DNA from 2 places in the Sneathiella sp. D3-11 genome. Region 1 is predicted to be linked to the other one. Evidence: riboswitches for the same ligand, from Rfam matches in the RefSeq annotation. Region 1 holds a riboswitch; the other holds the start of a gene.
What was found. Region 1 has a riboswitch for glycine ahead of gcvT (glycine cleavage system aminomethyltransferase GcvT). Riboswitches for the same ligand answer to the same signal wherever they lie in the genome.

Region 1 (7,888 bases):
ATTGCCGGAGATCACCGCCTTTTTTCGCCGTGTCACCCTGCAGGCCATCAAAACAGCCTCCGCACAGGATGTCGCGCCGTCATACATAGACGCGTTCGCGACTTCCATCCCCGTGATCAATGCCACTTGAGTCTGAAATTCGAACAAGGCCTGAAGAGTACCCTGACTGATTTCCGGCTGATATGGCGTATAAGCCGTCAAAAATTCGGAGCGCTGGATAATATGGTCCGCAACAGAGGGAACGTGATGCTGATAAGCGCCTGCTCCCAAAAAACAGGGGACCGAATAGGGCGAGAGATTCTTTGCCGCCAGTTTCCGGAAATTCTTCTCAACCACCATTTCACTTTCATGAAGCGGCAAATCAAGCAAGCCCTCAAGACGGGCTTCTTCCGGGATATCGGTAAAGAGATCGTCAATCGATCCAACACCGATTTTCGTCAGCATTTCATTCCGTTCCCGGTCGGTATGCGGCATATACCTCATTCGTCGAGACCTTCGATAAATGTTTTATAGGCGGCTTCATCCATCAGGTCGTTCAATTCCGCACTATTCGTTACGCGGACTTTAGCAAACCATCCGCCTTTCATAGCATCCTCGTTGACCACGGTTGGCGCGCCTTCCAACTCAGCGTTGACATCAACGATTTCACCGCTCACCGGGGAATAAACTTCTGATGCTGCTTTCACGCTTTCGACTACTGCGAGTTCATCTCCCTTGGTAATTTCATCGCCTACCGTCGGGACTTCGACATAGACCACGTCGCCCAGCTGCCCCTGAGCATAATCGCTGATGCCGATCGTCGCCACGTCGCCTTCGAGCAGCACCCATTCATGATCTTCTGTAAATTTGTAAGACATTCATTACTCTCCAGTGAAAAATTATCCTCGATAATAGCGCTGCTCGACGAACGGCATTTTCGCAACCACGGCGGGGCGAGACTTACCTCTGACAAGCAAATTTATTTTCGTTCCAACGGCTGAAAAATCAAGTGGGACATAGCCCATCGCGATGGGAATTCCAAGGCTGGGAGAAAACCCACCAGACGTAATTTCACCGATGGTCTCTCCCGCTTCATTTGTAATTACCGTATGTTCGCGTGCAGGCGCACGACCTTCAGGTAAAATACCCACGCGTTTCATCGCCGGTTTATTCGCGATGTCGGCCTGAATAATATCCGCACCGGGAAATCCGCCCTCAATGCGGCGGCGCTTGCTGATCGCCCAGATCAAACCGGCCGAGATCGGCGTTGTCACTTCGTTAAGGTCGTGGCCATAAAGGCACAGCCCCGCCTCCAGACGGAGCGAATCACGTGCGCCAAGGCCAATTGGCATTACTTCGGTTTCGTCCAACAGCTTCCGACATATCTCCTCTGCCTGATCATTCGGGATGGAAATCTCGAATCCGTCTTCGCCCGTGTATCCAGAACGGGTCACGAAACAGGGAACACCATCTATTTCAACTTCGCGATAGTTCATAAAAGACATAGCGACGACTTCCGGTGCATACCGCGCGAGGACGTCGACTGCTTTTGGACCTTGCAGAGCGACAAGAGCTCTATCAGTCAGCTCTGTGACCTCAGCCTTACCTGCAAGCCCGCCTGTCAGCAGCGCGATGTCCTGTTCCTTACAGGCGGCGTTCACAACAACGAAGAGATCATTCTCTCGCCGGGTGACGATAAGATCATCCAGAATGCCGCCCTGATCATTTGTGAGAAAGCTATAGCGCATCTCGCCCGCCGAAAGCGCCTGAATATCCCCAGGAATAAGTGCCTCGATAGCTCCCGCAGGATTTTCGCCCGAAATAACCACCTGCCCCATATGGGAAACATCGAAAAGCCCGGCCGCCTCCCGGGTATGCAAATGCTCATTCAGAATACCGGCAGGATATTGCACAGGCATGTCGTAGCCCGCAAACGGCACCATCTTGGCGCCGAGTTCGACATGCAAATTGTAAAGGACGGTTTTTTCGTCGACGAAGTTTCACTCATAGGACAACCCTGGTTGCGGACAAAAGCCAAATTCTCCAGCAAAAACCCGCTGGATTGACCCCCTCTGTCCTATAACCTGAGAGAATTGACGATGTTGGCAACTGCCATATCGCTTACCCCTTCGGTGAAATTACATACGTAATTTGCTTTCCAGAGTTTCATCCCCCTGCGGTCCGGTTGCCTGAGAGTTTCCGGGGTGGTTGCTCCTTCGGCGATGGCTCATAACGACCATCTCTCCCGCGGGGATCGACTGAATATCCGCGCGATAATAATGTCGATTTAAGAATAGTCAAACAACTATTGGCCTCACGCCCGTAATTAGCTCTGCAATTCCAACTGCTCACGTGTGAGCTGAAATCCGATGATAATTACATAATCCCCCCGGTCTTAAGGCCGGTCAAGGGGATGCGTTGTTCCAGTTCTTCCTGAACAGTGGCACGACGACGTCCTTCCTCAACCTCGACCGGGCTATAGAAAATTTTCTTGGCGATAATCTCGCCCGTTCTTTCCGCTATAGCGACAAAAAAAGGAAATTCCTCTGTCTGGCTGGTCGCAGCCGGTCCCTTGGTCGCCCCTATGCGCAGGATGAGCTCAACAACAACGGCTGTGTCATCGTCCACATACTGGCATTGGCCACTAAATGGGGCGATGATGCCTTCAAATTGAACGTCAACAAGGTCGCGCCCCTCCCCTTCACGAAAGATAGTGATGGTCTCTGCACCGGGTAGCACTTCCACCCGTGGGCAGGGAAGTGGTGGTTTAGAGCTGCCGAAAATGCTGAATATATCTGTATCGACACTACCGCTGCAAGCTGATGTAATTAGCAGTGGAACAGTCAGAAAACATGCGCGTAAAGATGTATTTATGAATTTGAGACTAGGCATAATGTTAATGTACCGGCGTATAAGGAACTAAAGAGTATTTTGGACGCTATCGCAAACGGCAAGACACCAGCCTGCATATGTCCAAAGAAATACAGATTTTCGGACGACGGCGCAATTGTTGCCATCATCATTTGAATTTACCTCGCCTAGATATGGCATTACCCTTGAAACTGTTGTATGAGTTCGGCAAATCTAGGATGGTCCAGCGGAATTAGCAAGTTTTCACGGTCCGCAGGAATATTCTATGAACCAATTCAGGCTTGGAAGCAATTATGGATAGATCAGAACGGACATTGCTATTGGCGGCGCCGCGCGGTTTTTGCGCTGGCGTGGACCGTGCGATCCAAATTGTTGAAAGAGCCCTCGAAAAATATGGCGCGCCGGTCTATGTCCGCCATGAAATTGTGCATAATCGTTTCGTTGTCGAAAGCCTCGAAAAGAAGGGGGCAGTCTTCGTTGACGAACTGGCGGATATACCAAAAGACGTTCCTGTGATTTTTTCAGCCCACGGTGTCGCAAAATCAGTACCGGCCGAGGCGGAAAACCGCAAAATGTTCTATATCGACGCTACCTGCCCGCTTGTCAGCAAAGTGCATCGGGAAGCGGAACGCCACGAACGGGACAATCATGAGATTATCCTGATTGGTCATCGCGGTCATCCTGAAGTAATCGGAACGATGGGACAACTTGCCGAGGGTCAGATCAGCCTCATTGAAACGGCGGAAGAGGCAAGATCCTTTACCCAAAAGCAGGTTGGGAAAAGCTTGGCTTATCTCACTCAAACAACACTTTCCGTTGATGAAACAGCAGAAATTGTTGGCATTCTTAAGAAGCGCTTTCCGTCGATTGAGAGCCCCAGAAAAGAAGATATTTGCTACGCAACAACCAATCGTCAGGCAGCCGTGAAAATTCTTGCCGAGCGCTGTGACGGGATGCTGGTTATCGGCGCGCCAAATTCCTCCAATTCGATGCGTCTAGTTGAGGTGGCGGAAAAGTCCGGCTGCCGTCAAGTAGCCCTTGTTCAACGGGCCTCGGATATTCCTTGGGACAGTCTTCAGAACGCATTCACAATTGGCATCACAGCCGGAGCATCCGCCCCCGAAACACTTGTCGAAGAGGTGGTCGAGGCCTTCTCTCAACGATTCAGCATTACGGTGGAGGAAATAGTCACCAATCAGGAACAGGTGGTTTTCAAGATGCCCAAAATTCTGGAACCAGAGGCCATGAAGTAGTTTATGGCAGTATATACTGACATTTCCGACGATGAGCTGGATGACATGCTGGATCAATATGATCTGGGTCAGGCGCTGTCGTGCAAAGGCATCGCAGAGGGCGTAGAAAATTCCAACTATTTGCTCCATACGGAAGCTGGCTATTACATCCTTACACTTTATGAAAAGCGGGTAAATGCTGAAGATCTGCCGTTTTTCTTAGGACTGATGGAGCATTTGGCCGCGGGCGGTTTTATGTCGCCCCGGCCCATTGCTGCGAAAGACGGCAGCAGCCTAAAACAGGTTGCCGGGCGTCCTGCTGCAATTATCGAATTTCTTGATGGTCGCTCAGTCAAACGGGTAACGCCACAGCACTGCAATCTTCTGGGACAAGCATTGGCGCAGCTTCATACGATCGGCAGTGATTTCAAGATGACGCGTGTTAATACACTCTCCCTGTCGAGCTGGCGGCCTTTGTATGAAGCCTGCATGAAAAGCGGCATGGGCCAATCGGATGCGCGGATTTTTCCTGAAATTGAGGTGGAAATCACATTCCTCGAAAATCACTGGCCAACCGATCTGCCAAGTGGCGTAATCCACGCAGATTTATTCCCGGATAATATCTTTTTTCTACAAGACAAAGTGAGCGGAGTTATCGACTACTATTTCGCCTGTAGCGATTTCTTTGCCTATGATCTTGCCATCTGTGTGAACGCCTGGTGCTTTGAAAATGACGGCAGTTTCAACATCACAAAGGCGCGAAAACTGTTGAATGGCTATCGGGAAGTTCGGGACTTCTCACAGCAGGAGCTCGAATTTTTGCCTCTACTTTGTCGCGGCGCAGCGATCAGGTTTCTCCTGACCCGCCATTACGACTGGATCAACCAGATTGAAGGGGCGCTGGTTAAACCCAAGGACCCTATGGAATATCTCAAAAAACTACAATTTCACCAAGCGGTTAAAAATGTCGCCGCATACGGCCTCGACTAAAAACTCTCGTGGAATTCAATCGAACAGGGAATCAATTTCATCCTGTGAAATTTCGTGACCTTCTGGCCGTGGGCCACTTAATTCAACATCCTCATCGAATTGCGGTTCTAGCTCCGCAACCTCAAGTTCCTCAAGTTCATCCTCGCCGCCGAGAATATCGATCATCTTGCTGATCCTCTCGTCGACAAAGCTCAAGGTAGTCACAACCTTGGAAATCCGCTGACCAGTAACATCCTGAAAGTTACAGGCTTCGTAAATCTTCATTACCGCAGCACTGATTGCCTCTATGCTTTCAACCTCCTCCGGGGAACTTGTATGCAATTGGAGGCTCTCGTTTTTGTCTTCTATCGTTTCAACAGCTTCAAGAATGGCATTGGTTGCATTCTCCGTATCACCGACAACCGCATCAAGCTGGTCGGTAACTGAATTAATTTTCTGCCCCTTCTTTGAAGAACTGAGTGAGGCAATTTCACGGCGAGTTTCGAGGATAACATCAGAAAGTTCCTGCAATTCCTGGCGTAATATTCCTAGCTCTTCTGTCGCTTTCACTTCTTCAGAATCGCTCTCCGGTACGACAATCTTTTCATCTTGGCCAAGTTGAACCTTGATGTCGTTAAGAGCATCAATGATCTCATGATATTGGTTGTCCGTTATTCCCTCATTCGTAAAAGCAGGATCTATTGAAACGCCCGAGCCAAATTGTTTAATTTCTGCGGAGAATAGTTTTTTCTGCATCTTGCCAACTCGAATCTATTAATTTTAGTTTTCTGCAAGGGTAACGGCCTCGCTTTCAATATAATTGCCAGAAATGCGCTAACATTAGGTTAAAATTACATTTTCTCGAAGTTTGCCGACTCAGGGCATACATGCTAAAGCCGGGCAGTTGAGATTAGTCGCGTATCGCCACGGTTCAGGAGCTTGTTTATGTCAGAAAATATTGTTGTAATTTACACGGACGGCGCCTGTTCAGGTAATCCGGGTCCCGGGGGATGGGGTGCCCTTTTAAAGTATCAAGGCAAAACAAAAGAACTATGCGGGGGAGAAGCGGAAACAACGAACAACCGTATGGAACTGACCGCCGCTATTATGGCGATTAATTCACTAAAGCGCCGTTCTACAGTCGAGCTACATACCGACAGCACTTATGTGAAAGACGGTATCACTAAATGGATGATTGGGTGGAAAAAGAACGGCTGGAAGACGGCCGCCAGAAAACCAGTAAAAAATAAGGACCTCTGGCTCGCGTTGGATGACGCCATATCAAATCACCAAATCAGTTGGAAATGGGTCAAAGGCCACGCAGGGGATCCCGGCAATGAAAAAGCCGATCAGCTCGCCAATGAGGGTATGAAAAAATTTAAGCGCTAACGGGCGCAACCATCACAGACAAGTCACAATGGGGAAGGCAACCGCCCTCCCCGATGAGAAAAACAATCAGAGCTGACCCAGCAAGGTTTCAGCGTCGGATACCTCGAAACCACCGGTTTCTTCAAGGTTAAGCTGTGTTACAACGCCATCGTCAACAACCATGGAATAACGACGGGAGCGAACACCAAGCCCGGCACCGGAGGCATCGAATTCAGCCCCGATAGCCTTGGTAAAGGCCGCATCCGGGTCTGCAACCATTTTAATGCTGCCCGCGTTGTGATCCTTACCCCAAGAGGCCATCACAAAAGGGTCATTCACGGAAAGACAGACGATATCGCTCACGCCTTTTGACGTTAAATTCGCCGTATTATCTACAAAACCAGGCAGGTGCTTTGCCGAACAAGTGGGCGTATAGGCACCGGGCACTGCGAACAAAGCAACTTTCTTGCCGCCAAAGAGATCCGCTGTCGATACTTTCGTCGGTCCTTTTTCGGTCATCATCATTAATTCGGCATTTGGAAGTTTGTCACCAACTGATATCGTCATTTCTGTTCCCTATTCTTAAATAATCGCATAATTCAGCCCCGCCACTTTAACATAATGATGTAGGCGAAAATAAAAAGTTTCAATTACAGCTATTCTGAATTTTATTCGATGCGGAGATCCGCTTCACCTGCCACTGAGCCATCAAAAATTGTGACGGTGATGTCTTGGCCGGATATCCGGTCCGACTTCGCAGGAAGATGTCCTTCAAGTTCGAAAGCCACGTGTCGACGATCTGCTGACAACGAAGCGCTGACCAGATCGAAATATGTGCCATCTTCTCCCTCAACAATGATGGATGGTTTATTTAGAGGCAATGTTGACGTCGCTGTAACGGCAAAAAGACGATCATCTTTACTGCTCGCCATCACTTGCGTCAGGACGGCAGTTTCTGAACCGATTTTCTCGGGTACACGGCGGGAAAATGCCTCAATAATACTGGCGTCTCCAGTAGTTTCTGCACTTTTCGTATCGAGAGTGAGGGTAAATTCAAGCTCATAGGGAATGCAAACATCCTCACAAATTCCCAGTTGAAGCCGAAGCTTAAGGTCAAGCGGATTTCCCGGTTCCTGCAACGTAATGTCTATAGGAAAGACAACCTCATCATGATACCCCCAGCTTGAAAAACCATAAGCATCAAATTCTTCGGGCAGAGGCCATAAAACCTCCGCTGATTTCAAATTTTCAGACCCGCTCCAATCGAGTAGGGGAGGAATTCCGGCATCCCCGGGGCTGCGCCAATATGTTTTCCAGCCGGGGGCTAACTTAATCTGAAGGCCGACCCGAAGAGAATCGAGTCCCTTCACCCCTTCAACAGCAGATATCAGCCGGAGCTTCGATTGATCTGTACTGACCCAGTCGGGTGCTGTCTCAGCTCTGGGTGAAAGGCTGGCACCTAACAACAG
Region 2 (7,888 bases), 1.1 Mb from region 1:
TGAGAAGATGGGACTTCAAAACTACGTTCAGTCACAAGTTTCCTAAATTAGCCCCTTAGTAGCAAATTCCCGCCCTATAAACTTCCCTTGCCATTGACAATTAGTCGCACAGCGCTTAATTTATTAGGAATGATTGTCATTTTTAATATTAAACAAGTTGAAGAATGTATATTTGCCTTTGTAATGGATTGACTGATAGAGACATTAAAAGCGCCGTCGCCTCAGGTGCGCAACGCATCGCAAATGTCTATGAAACACTGGGAGCAGCACCACAATGTGCAAAATGCACATCTAATATCCGGGATATCATCCGGGAAACAACCGGTAGCAGCGCGCCAATCACCGTTCGGCGCTGATCCGGCGACATCACCCTGTAATCTTAAATATGCTGGAAATTTGAAGAAATTACCCCCACCCGTTAGGGTGAGGGAAAATTCAGTCTAAATGGCCTTATTATTGATTTCAGCCTTGGCCTGGGCATACTGTTCTTTTAAGCGATCAACATATTCTTCAACACTTGGCACATCGCTTACGCTGCCAATTCCCTGCCCGGAACCCCATATGTCTTTCCAGGCTTTCGATTTACCCGTACTACCGCTGCCGAAATTCATCCGGCTTTTATCGGCACCCGGCAAATTCTCCGGATCAAGCCCCGCTTTTTCCACACTGGGGCGCAAATAGTTACCGTGAACGCCGGTAAAGGTGTTCGTATAGAGAATATCCTCGCCTGTGCTTTCAACGATCATATTTTTGTAGTCGTCTACCGCGTTGGCTTCTTTGGTAGCGATAAATGCACTCCCCATATAGGCGAGATCCGCGCCCATTGCCTGGGCTGCAAGGATTGATCGGCCATTCGCAATGGCCCCGGAAAGAGCAATCGGCCCATCAAAGAACTGCCGCACTTCGGAGACAAGCGCGAACGGACTTAACCGCCCCGCATGCCCGCCAGCGCCCGCGCAAACCAGAATTAAACCATCGACGCCTGCTTCCAATGCCTTTTGGGCATGGCGGATGGTAGTCACGTCATGCAGGATAATTCCGCCGTAAGAATGTATCGCCTCAACAATTTCATTCGGGGCCCGAAGGCTCGTGATGATAATCGGCACTTCATGCTTAACGCAGAGTGCAACATCTTCCTCCAAACGAGTATTTGACGCATGTACAATCTGATTGACAGCAAAGGGGGCGACCTTCTTGTCAGGATTCGCCGCCGCATAGTCAGCAAGTTCTGACTTGATCTGAAAGAGCCATTCGTCAAGCTGAGAAATCGGCCTTGCATTAAGAGCAGGAAAAGATCCGACGATGCCCTGCTTGCACTGAGCAATTACCAGTTCAGGCCCGGATACAATAAACATTGGTGATGCAATAACTGGGAGAGAAAGACGCCCTTCCAGAACGGTCGGCATTGTCATTTACGAGATGACTCCTGATACTGGGATAAATATAGCCAAGCCTGGATCTTACGCCCAGTTACTTGGCTATGGATGGTTGAGCTAAGTCTGGATCTTGCGCCCAGTTACCCGACCTTTTAATTATTTAGCCAAGCCTGAATCTTTTCGCTCAGTTACCCGGCTTGGGCATTTTCTTAGCAGGCTTTTTCAAAGATGACAAATTGTCATTATTGACAAAATTTCATTTTTTTATTTCGCACCTGCAGCATTATTGCGAAAAATCATTGAAAAACATAATATTATTACCTTTGGGTGCTCATTAAAAAAATTCAGAGATATCGGCATTAGATCAGATTTGGGCTCAAAACAATGTGATCTCACCCCGATTCACAAAACATGATTCTCTTTATTGCTTATAATTTCCATCAAACCAGACCCAATATGCCCGGCTATTATTTCCTACAGAGCGGGAAAATTTGACCGCTTACCTATATCGCATCACTCCTGTCCGTCTCTCAAAGGAACGAAAAAGCGAAGAAATACAGACTTTTTACCTTTCCCTTGATACTGGCACAAAGGCTGCATACTCGATGAGTAGATAAATTTTTATGGAGACTATTCGTGCTGCAAGCTGAAATGAACACACAATCTGTTGCAAACAGATTCGAAAAACGTGGGGCCTTTCGCGTATCAAACCCGGTCCTCAGCGTAGAAATTGAGGGCATTCGGTTTTCGACAGAGAACTGGTCTCTTGACGGAATGCTGCTAAACGGTATCGCAGACCATGTTATACTTGATCAAACTGTCGAAGGAATTATCGGGCCCGTTGGCTCCCCAGAAATGTGCCGATTTGGCGGACGCATCGTGCGAATTGATGAAGATGAGATGACAACGGCGGTGGAACTCGATGAAAAAAGCGCTGATGTCGCGGCATTGCTACCCCTTTGGGTTTTGAAATACGGCACCCGTTGATCCATTTCGGAAGGCCCGGACTTGACAATGCCAAAGCGCGGTCTCTAAGGTCTATGTGAATTGCCGGACTATGCTGGCATTCCTTGATTATCCTGATGGGAGAGACCGGACTTACCGGCGCCGAAGGAGCAACCGCCCCGGAAACTCTCAGGCACATGTACCGTCAGGAAAGAGGGCTCTGGAGAGTATGCTGAGGCCATGGCTAACGCATCACCGAAGAGGTAAGTCGGCGATATGTCGACGTAATCTTTCAGGTAACCGGACAGAGGGGGCATCTATTGAACGCATTGGTGAATTTTTCACCAGAGTGAGAAAAGGTGCCTGTAAATGACAAAACCATCCAAACCCGGCCTTGGCAACGTTACGCCAGTTGTACCATCAAAGCCAACTGCACCGCCTAACCCAACGTCTCAGTTGGATATCAACATCAGCGTAACCGATCTTTATACAATCGGTATTGGCCCATCAAGCTCCCATACCGTGGGGCCCATGCGGGCGGCAAAGCGTTTCGTCGATCGTCTAGCGTCAGAGGATTTACTTGATTCGACCGATCGTCTGCTGGTCGAGCTTTATGGCTCGCTTGCTCTCACTGGCGCCGGTCATGCGACGGACATTGCTATTCTTCTTGGACTAAGTGGGGAACGCCCTTCCTCCGTTGATCCGGAGAAAGTACAACCGCTTATCGACAAAATACGGACAAGCGGGGAAATTTCACTAAACGGACATCGTATAATTCCCTTTTTTGAGGACCAAAGTCTCCTTTTCCTGAAAGATCAACTCCTTCCTGAACATTCTAACGGCATGCGGTTCTATGCCTATGATGCAAAGGGTGCGCAGCTTTTCTGCCGGGACTATTTCTCCGTGGGAGGCGGATATGTTGTCTCTCACAACGAAGGGGACAGGGCAGAAACGAAGGGTCATAACATTGTGCTACCCTATCCTTTCACCTCCGCAGACGAACTTCTCGATATGGGCAAGGAAAGCGGCCTCACCATTGCTGAGATGATGCTTGCCAATGAAAGCAGTTGGCGAAGTGAGGAAGAAACCTTCGCCTTCCTTGATGATGTCAATGAAGCCATGATCAACTGCATCAAGAGGGGCTGCGAGGGAGAGGGTATCCTGCCGGGCGGCCTTAAGGTAAAGCGCCGGGCAAACGCGTTGTATCAAGACTTAATGGAAAATCCGGAGCGCGCCTCCCGCGATCCACTGACCGTTCTTGACTGGGTTAATCTCTACGCCCTCGCCGTCAATGAGGAGAACGCCGCCGGTGGGCGAGTGGTGACGGCTCCCACAAATGGTGCGGCCGGGGTAATTCCCGCGGTACTTAAATATTACCAACGCTTCTGCCCCGGCGTCACAAAGGAGGGGACGCGCAATTTCCTGCTCACCGCAGCAGCAATTGGCGCAATCTATAAAAAACGCGCATCAATCTCCGCCGCAGAAATGGGGTGTCAGGGGGAAGTGGGGGTCGCCTGTTCCATGGCTGCAGGTGCCCTTACCGCCGTTCTGGGAGGCACGAACGAACAGGTGGAAAATGCCGCTGAGATCGGCATGGAGCATAATCTTGGTTTGACCTGCGATCCGATCGGCGGATTAGTGCAGATCCCCTGCATCGAACGCAATACCATGGGCGCGATGAAGGCGATTAATGCCTGCCGCCTCGCGCTGTCCGGTGACGGCACGCATGTGGTATCTCTTGATGAGGTGATCGAGACGATGCGCCAGACCGGCGTCGATATGCTCAGCAAATATAAGGAAACCTCGCAAGGTGGCCTTGCCGTTAACGTCGTGGAGTGCTAGCTGCTCAATCTTCGCGCGTCAGTATCTTCTGGATATGAAGCGGGAGAGCAAAAGCCGCAAGATGGACTTCCGGTGTATAATAGTCCGTCGTGATCCCGGCCTCGACAAAGCGTGCGACAAGGCGGGAGAGACTCACTTTTCGATGATCCGGCTCATCCGTCGCCCAGCCGTAGGCCATCACTCCACCGACATAACTCGGGATCGCGGCGAGATAAAAACTGACATCCTTGAACAAACTACCGAGACGGTCATAGCTCGTTTTTAGTTCTTCTTCCTGAACGAAAGGCACGCCGTTTTGCGTAATTATAATACCACCGTTCGCAAGACGGGCCTTGCAGTCCGCATAGAATTCCTGTGTATAGAGGACTTCCCCGGGTCCATGCGGATCAGTGCTGTCGATAATAATTACATCCCATTTCTCATCGGTCTCTCGCACAAACTTGCATCCATCGGCGATGATCAGATCAAGCCGGGGGTCGTCAAAGGCGCCACCCGAGATCGACGGCATGTATTTCTTGCTAAGCTCGACAACGGTCCGGTCGATATCCACCATGGTCACGGCGATATTTCTATGCTTCATGAGTTGCCGCGCCGCGCCGCCGTCGCCGCCGCCGATAATCAGGGCGCGACTAACCTTGCCATGGGCCAGAACCGGCACATGAACGAACATCTCATGGTAGATAAACTCATCTTTTTCGGTTGTCTGCACGGCGCCGTCGAGAGACATAACGCGTCCAAACTGGCTATTCTCAAAAATCATGAGGTCCTGCAGCTCAGTCTTCTCGCGATAGACAACCTTTTCCACATTAAGCGCTAGATTGACACCCGAATGCAGCCCCTCATCAAAGAGTTCCATCAACTGACAATCCCCCGCTTGATTTCATTAAGCTGGACAGTTTCGGGTTTAAACGCTTCCCGCAGGATCGGGATAGCCTTGTAAGGATCGGTCTTGCCACACATGAAGATATCGAGTGCCATAAACCCGCGCTCCGGCCAACTATGAAAGCTGATATGGCTTTCGGCAAGCACCGCAACTCCGGAAAGACCATCGGGCTCAAACGCATGAATATGAAAATGCAGCAAGGTCGCCCCCGCTGCATCAATCGCATGGCGGAGCGTTTCTTCGATCAACAAGGGATCGTTGAAGCCCTCCCCTTCCCAAAGATCGACGATCAGATGAGTCCCTGCGAAGGTCAACCCATCCTTATGAACGAAATAATCGAGACGATCTTCTTCCGCCGCCGCAGGTGAAATTGCCATTTTCTCATCCTTGAGCATTCTTCCCGTGAATGCTCCTTGAGTGCCTTACCATAAAAGGTGCCGCGTTATCGCCGAGTCGGCCTGCAAGTGCAAGAGAAAAGTAGTTACTTCGCTTGTGTTTCAGACACAAGTCGACGCAAGATGGAGCGGATGGAACGCACGCTATCAACAGGTCGCCAAAATGCTAAAAAAAATGTCGAACTATTCAGTTTTAAGTATAGCGTTTATTCCCGAATAGTCAGGATTGTTATGCTGGAAAAGGGAATCGCGCTTGAAACGCATGAGATTAACCCCTTCGCCGAAGATGCATCGGCCAATTATATCGACATCCATCCCTTCAATCGCGTGCCGGCCATCCGACATGGTGATTTTACTCTTTATGAAACAGGCGCAATAACTCAGTACCTGGATGAAGCATTTGAAGGGCCATCCTTACAGCCCGAGACAGTAGTGAAACGCGCCAGAATGCGTCAGGTCATCTCCATCGTCGATAGCTATGGATACTGGCCGCTCGTCCGTAAAGTCTTTTCCGAGAGGGTCTTTAATCGCGCTTTCAGAGAGACGACAAACGAGGCTGTTGTAAGCGAAGGATTGGAAGAAAGTGCCCCTGTACTTGCTATCCTTGAAAACCTAGCGAGCGATAGTGGATATATCGCAGCCACCTCTTACTCTCTCGCCGATGCACATCTGGTACCGATGATCGATTATTTTCTGATGGCACCTGAGGGTACGAATATGTTCCAGAGCTATCCAAAGCTTGTAAGATGGTGGAATTGCGTGAAAGAGCGACCGAGCACTATTGCAACACGACCTTTTTTGACATCGGAAAAACCTTAGGAGCAATCCACGCAGCCAGTTTATGCATGAGTTAAAGGTAGGTTAGGATTAATCAAAAGAAAAATTTATGGATAGGAAGCCAAAATGCGCCTAATCAAGCCGACCGATTTTGAAGGTAAAAATGCATGGGATGCCCTTGGTATTGAGAAGATATCGAACGCCACCGTTCGTCTTCATTGGACGGATCAACCCTATATTTGGCATGTGAATGACGGACCGGAGGTATTCGTTCTGTTGGATGGTAAAGTCGATATGCATATACGTGAGGCTGGGCAAGAAAAGGTTCTGACGCTATCCCCCGGTGATATTTTCCATGCTGAAGCCGGCGATGAGCATAAGGCTGTTCCGCGAACGCCTGCGCGCATTTTGGTAGTTGAGACTGAAGGTAGTATTTAACCCCAGAACCAAAATTTCACTTACTGCAAATGCACATATTCATAGTCAACCGGCATGTTATTGATGCCACGATCAGGGGCCGCGATCCAGCCAGCCATCTTGCCGGGCTCGGTCACCTGCTGCATCAGGCTGTGAATGTAGACGCGATCATTTTCGGAAGGGAGAAACTCATCATGACGACGGTCAAACTCGTCCGCTGAAATAAAGTCCCCTTTCGGGTCGGTAACCACATCCGCCCAGAATCCTATTTTTCGGCGAAACCGGCTTGACGGCAATTCAATAGCGAAATCAAATCCCGCTTTCTTAATCAGGCGATTCCAACGCGTTATCCCGACCATGCAGTCCTTGATATAAGCCGTGCGCACCTGATCGTTAATGGCACTACGAACCGTAATCTCTTCCGTTTGCACACCACCGGCGTCATCAGGCTTTTCTATCTGTAAGGAGGTTTCCCGCTCCACATGATCCTTGAAAACCCTTTCATCAGGGCGCCCCTTGATACCATTCGCAAAGCTAATCGCCGCATTAGATGAAACTTCCGCACCGAACAAATCCATGCAGGACGAGAACCAGAAATTTACAAAACGCTGCAGGGTCGGCAGATCGATGACCCCTGCTTTGCGCAAGGTTGCCGGGTCGTCCGTCTTGAGTTCCGTCATGACCTCTAAGGTGCGCTTGATTATCCGAGTGATGCCAGTTTCACCAACATACATATGATGCGCTTCCTCCGTCAGCATGAACTGACAGGTGCGCGCGAGCGGATCGAAGGAGGATTCGGCCAGGCATTTCAGCTGATATTTCCCGTCACGATCCGTGAAGTAAGTAAACATAAAGAAGGAAAGCCATTCACTGATCGGCTCGTTAAAGGTGCCGAGAATGCGTGGATTATCTTCGCTGCCAGAATGGCGCATCAGCAGATCTTCCGCTTCCTCCCGGCCATCGCGACCAAAATAAGCATGCAGTAGATACACCATCGCCCAGAGATGCCGCCCCTCCTCCACATTAACTTGAAACAAATTGCGCAAATCAAAGAGTGACGGGCATGTCTGACCGAGAAGGCGTTGCTGCTCAACCGACGCCGGTTCGGTATCGCCCTGAGTCACGATCAGACGGCGAAGGATTGAGCGATACTCCCCTGGCACCTGTTGCCATACCGGTTTGCCGAAGTCGTCGCCAAAGCCGATAGTCCGATCCTTTTCTCGATCCGCAAGGAAAATACCCCAACGATAATC

Region 2: linked by a shared signal. The riboswitch ahead of AC0L73_RS07220 (L-serine ammonia-lyase) and the one ahead of gcvT (glycine cleavage system aminomethyltransferase GcvT) in region 1 are both predicted to bind glycine.

What each region holds. Positions count from the first base shown of each region.
Region 1 covers NZ_CM147911.1:2,477,331-2,485,218, reverse strand. Annotated here, with positions in the region: gene gcvPA (aminomethyl-transferring glycine dehydrogenase subunit GcvPA) at 1-483, opposite strand, end outside; gene gcvH (glycine cleavage system protein GcvH) at 480-857, opposite strand; partial or broken gene gcvT (glycine cleavage system aminomethyltransferase GcvT) at 879-1,961, opposite strand; glycine riboswitch at 2,050-2,143, opposite strand; glycine riboswitch at 2,147-2,237, opposite strand; gene AC0L73_RS12680 (hypothetical protein) at 2,356-2,718, opposite strand; gene ispH (4-hydroxy-3-methylbut-2-enyl diphosphate reductase) at 3,144-4,103, shown strand; gene thrB (homoserine kinase) at 4,107-5,072, shown strand; gene AC0L73_RS12665 (hypothetical protein) at 5,088-5,807, opposite strand; gene rnhA (ribonuclease HI) at 5,997-6,440, shown strand; gene AC0L73_RS12655 (peroxiredoxin) at 6,507-6,986, opposite strand; gene AC0L73_RS12650 (protein-disulfide reductase DsbD domain-containing protein) at 7,088-7,888, opposite strand, start outside.
Region 2 covers NZ_CM147911.1:1,394,878-1,402,765, forward strand. Annotated here, with positions in the region: gene bfr (bacterioferritin) at 1-46, shown strand, start outside; gene AC0L73_RS07205 ((2Fe-2S)-binding protein) at 165-356, shown strand; gene AC0L73_RS07210 (NAD(P)H-dependent flavin oxidoreductase) at 441-1,412, opposite strand; gene AC0L73_RS07215 (hypothetical protein) at 2,013-2,363, shown strand; glycine riboswitch at 2,450-2,536, shown strand; glycine riboswitch at 2,540-2,631, shown strand; gene AC0L73_RS07220 (L-serine ammonia-lyase) at 2,784-4,163, shown strand; gene speE (polyamine aminopropyltransferase) at 4,168-5,019, opposite strand; gene speD (adenosylmethionine decarboxylase) at 5,019-5,423, opposite strand; gene AC0L73_RS07235 (glutathione S-transferase family protein) at 5,574-6,260, shown strand; gene AC0L73_RS07240 (cupin domain-containing protein) at 6,345-6,656, shown strand; gene boxB (benzoyl-CoA 2,3-epoxidase subunit BoxB) at 6,677-7,888, opposite strand, start outside.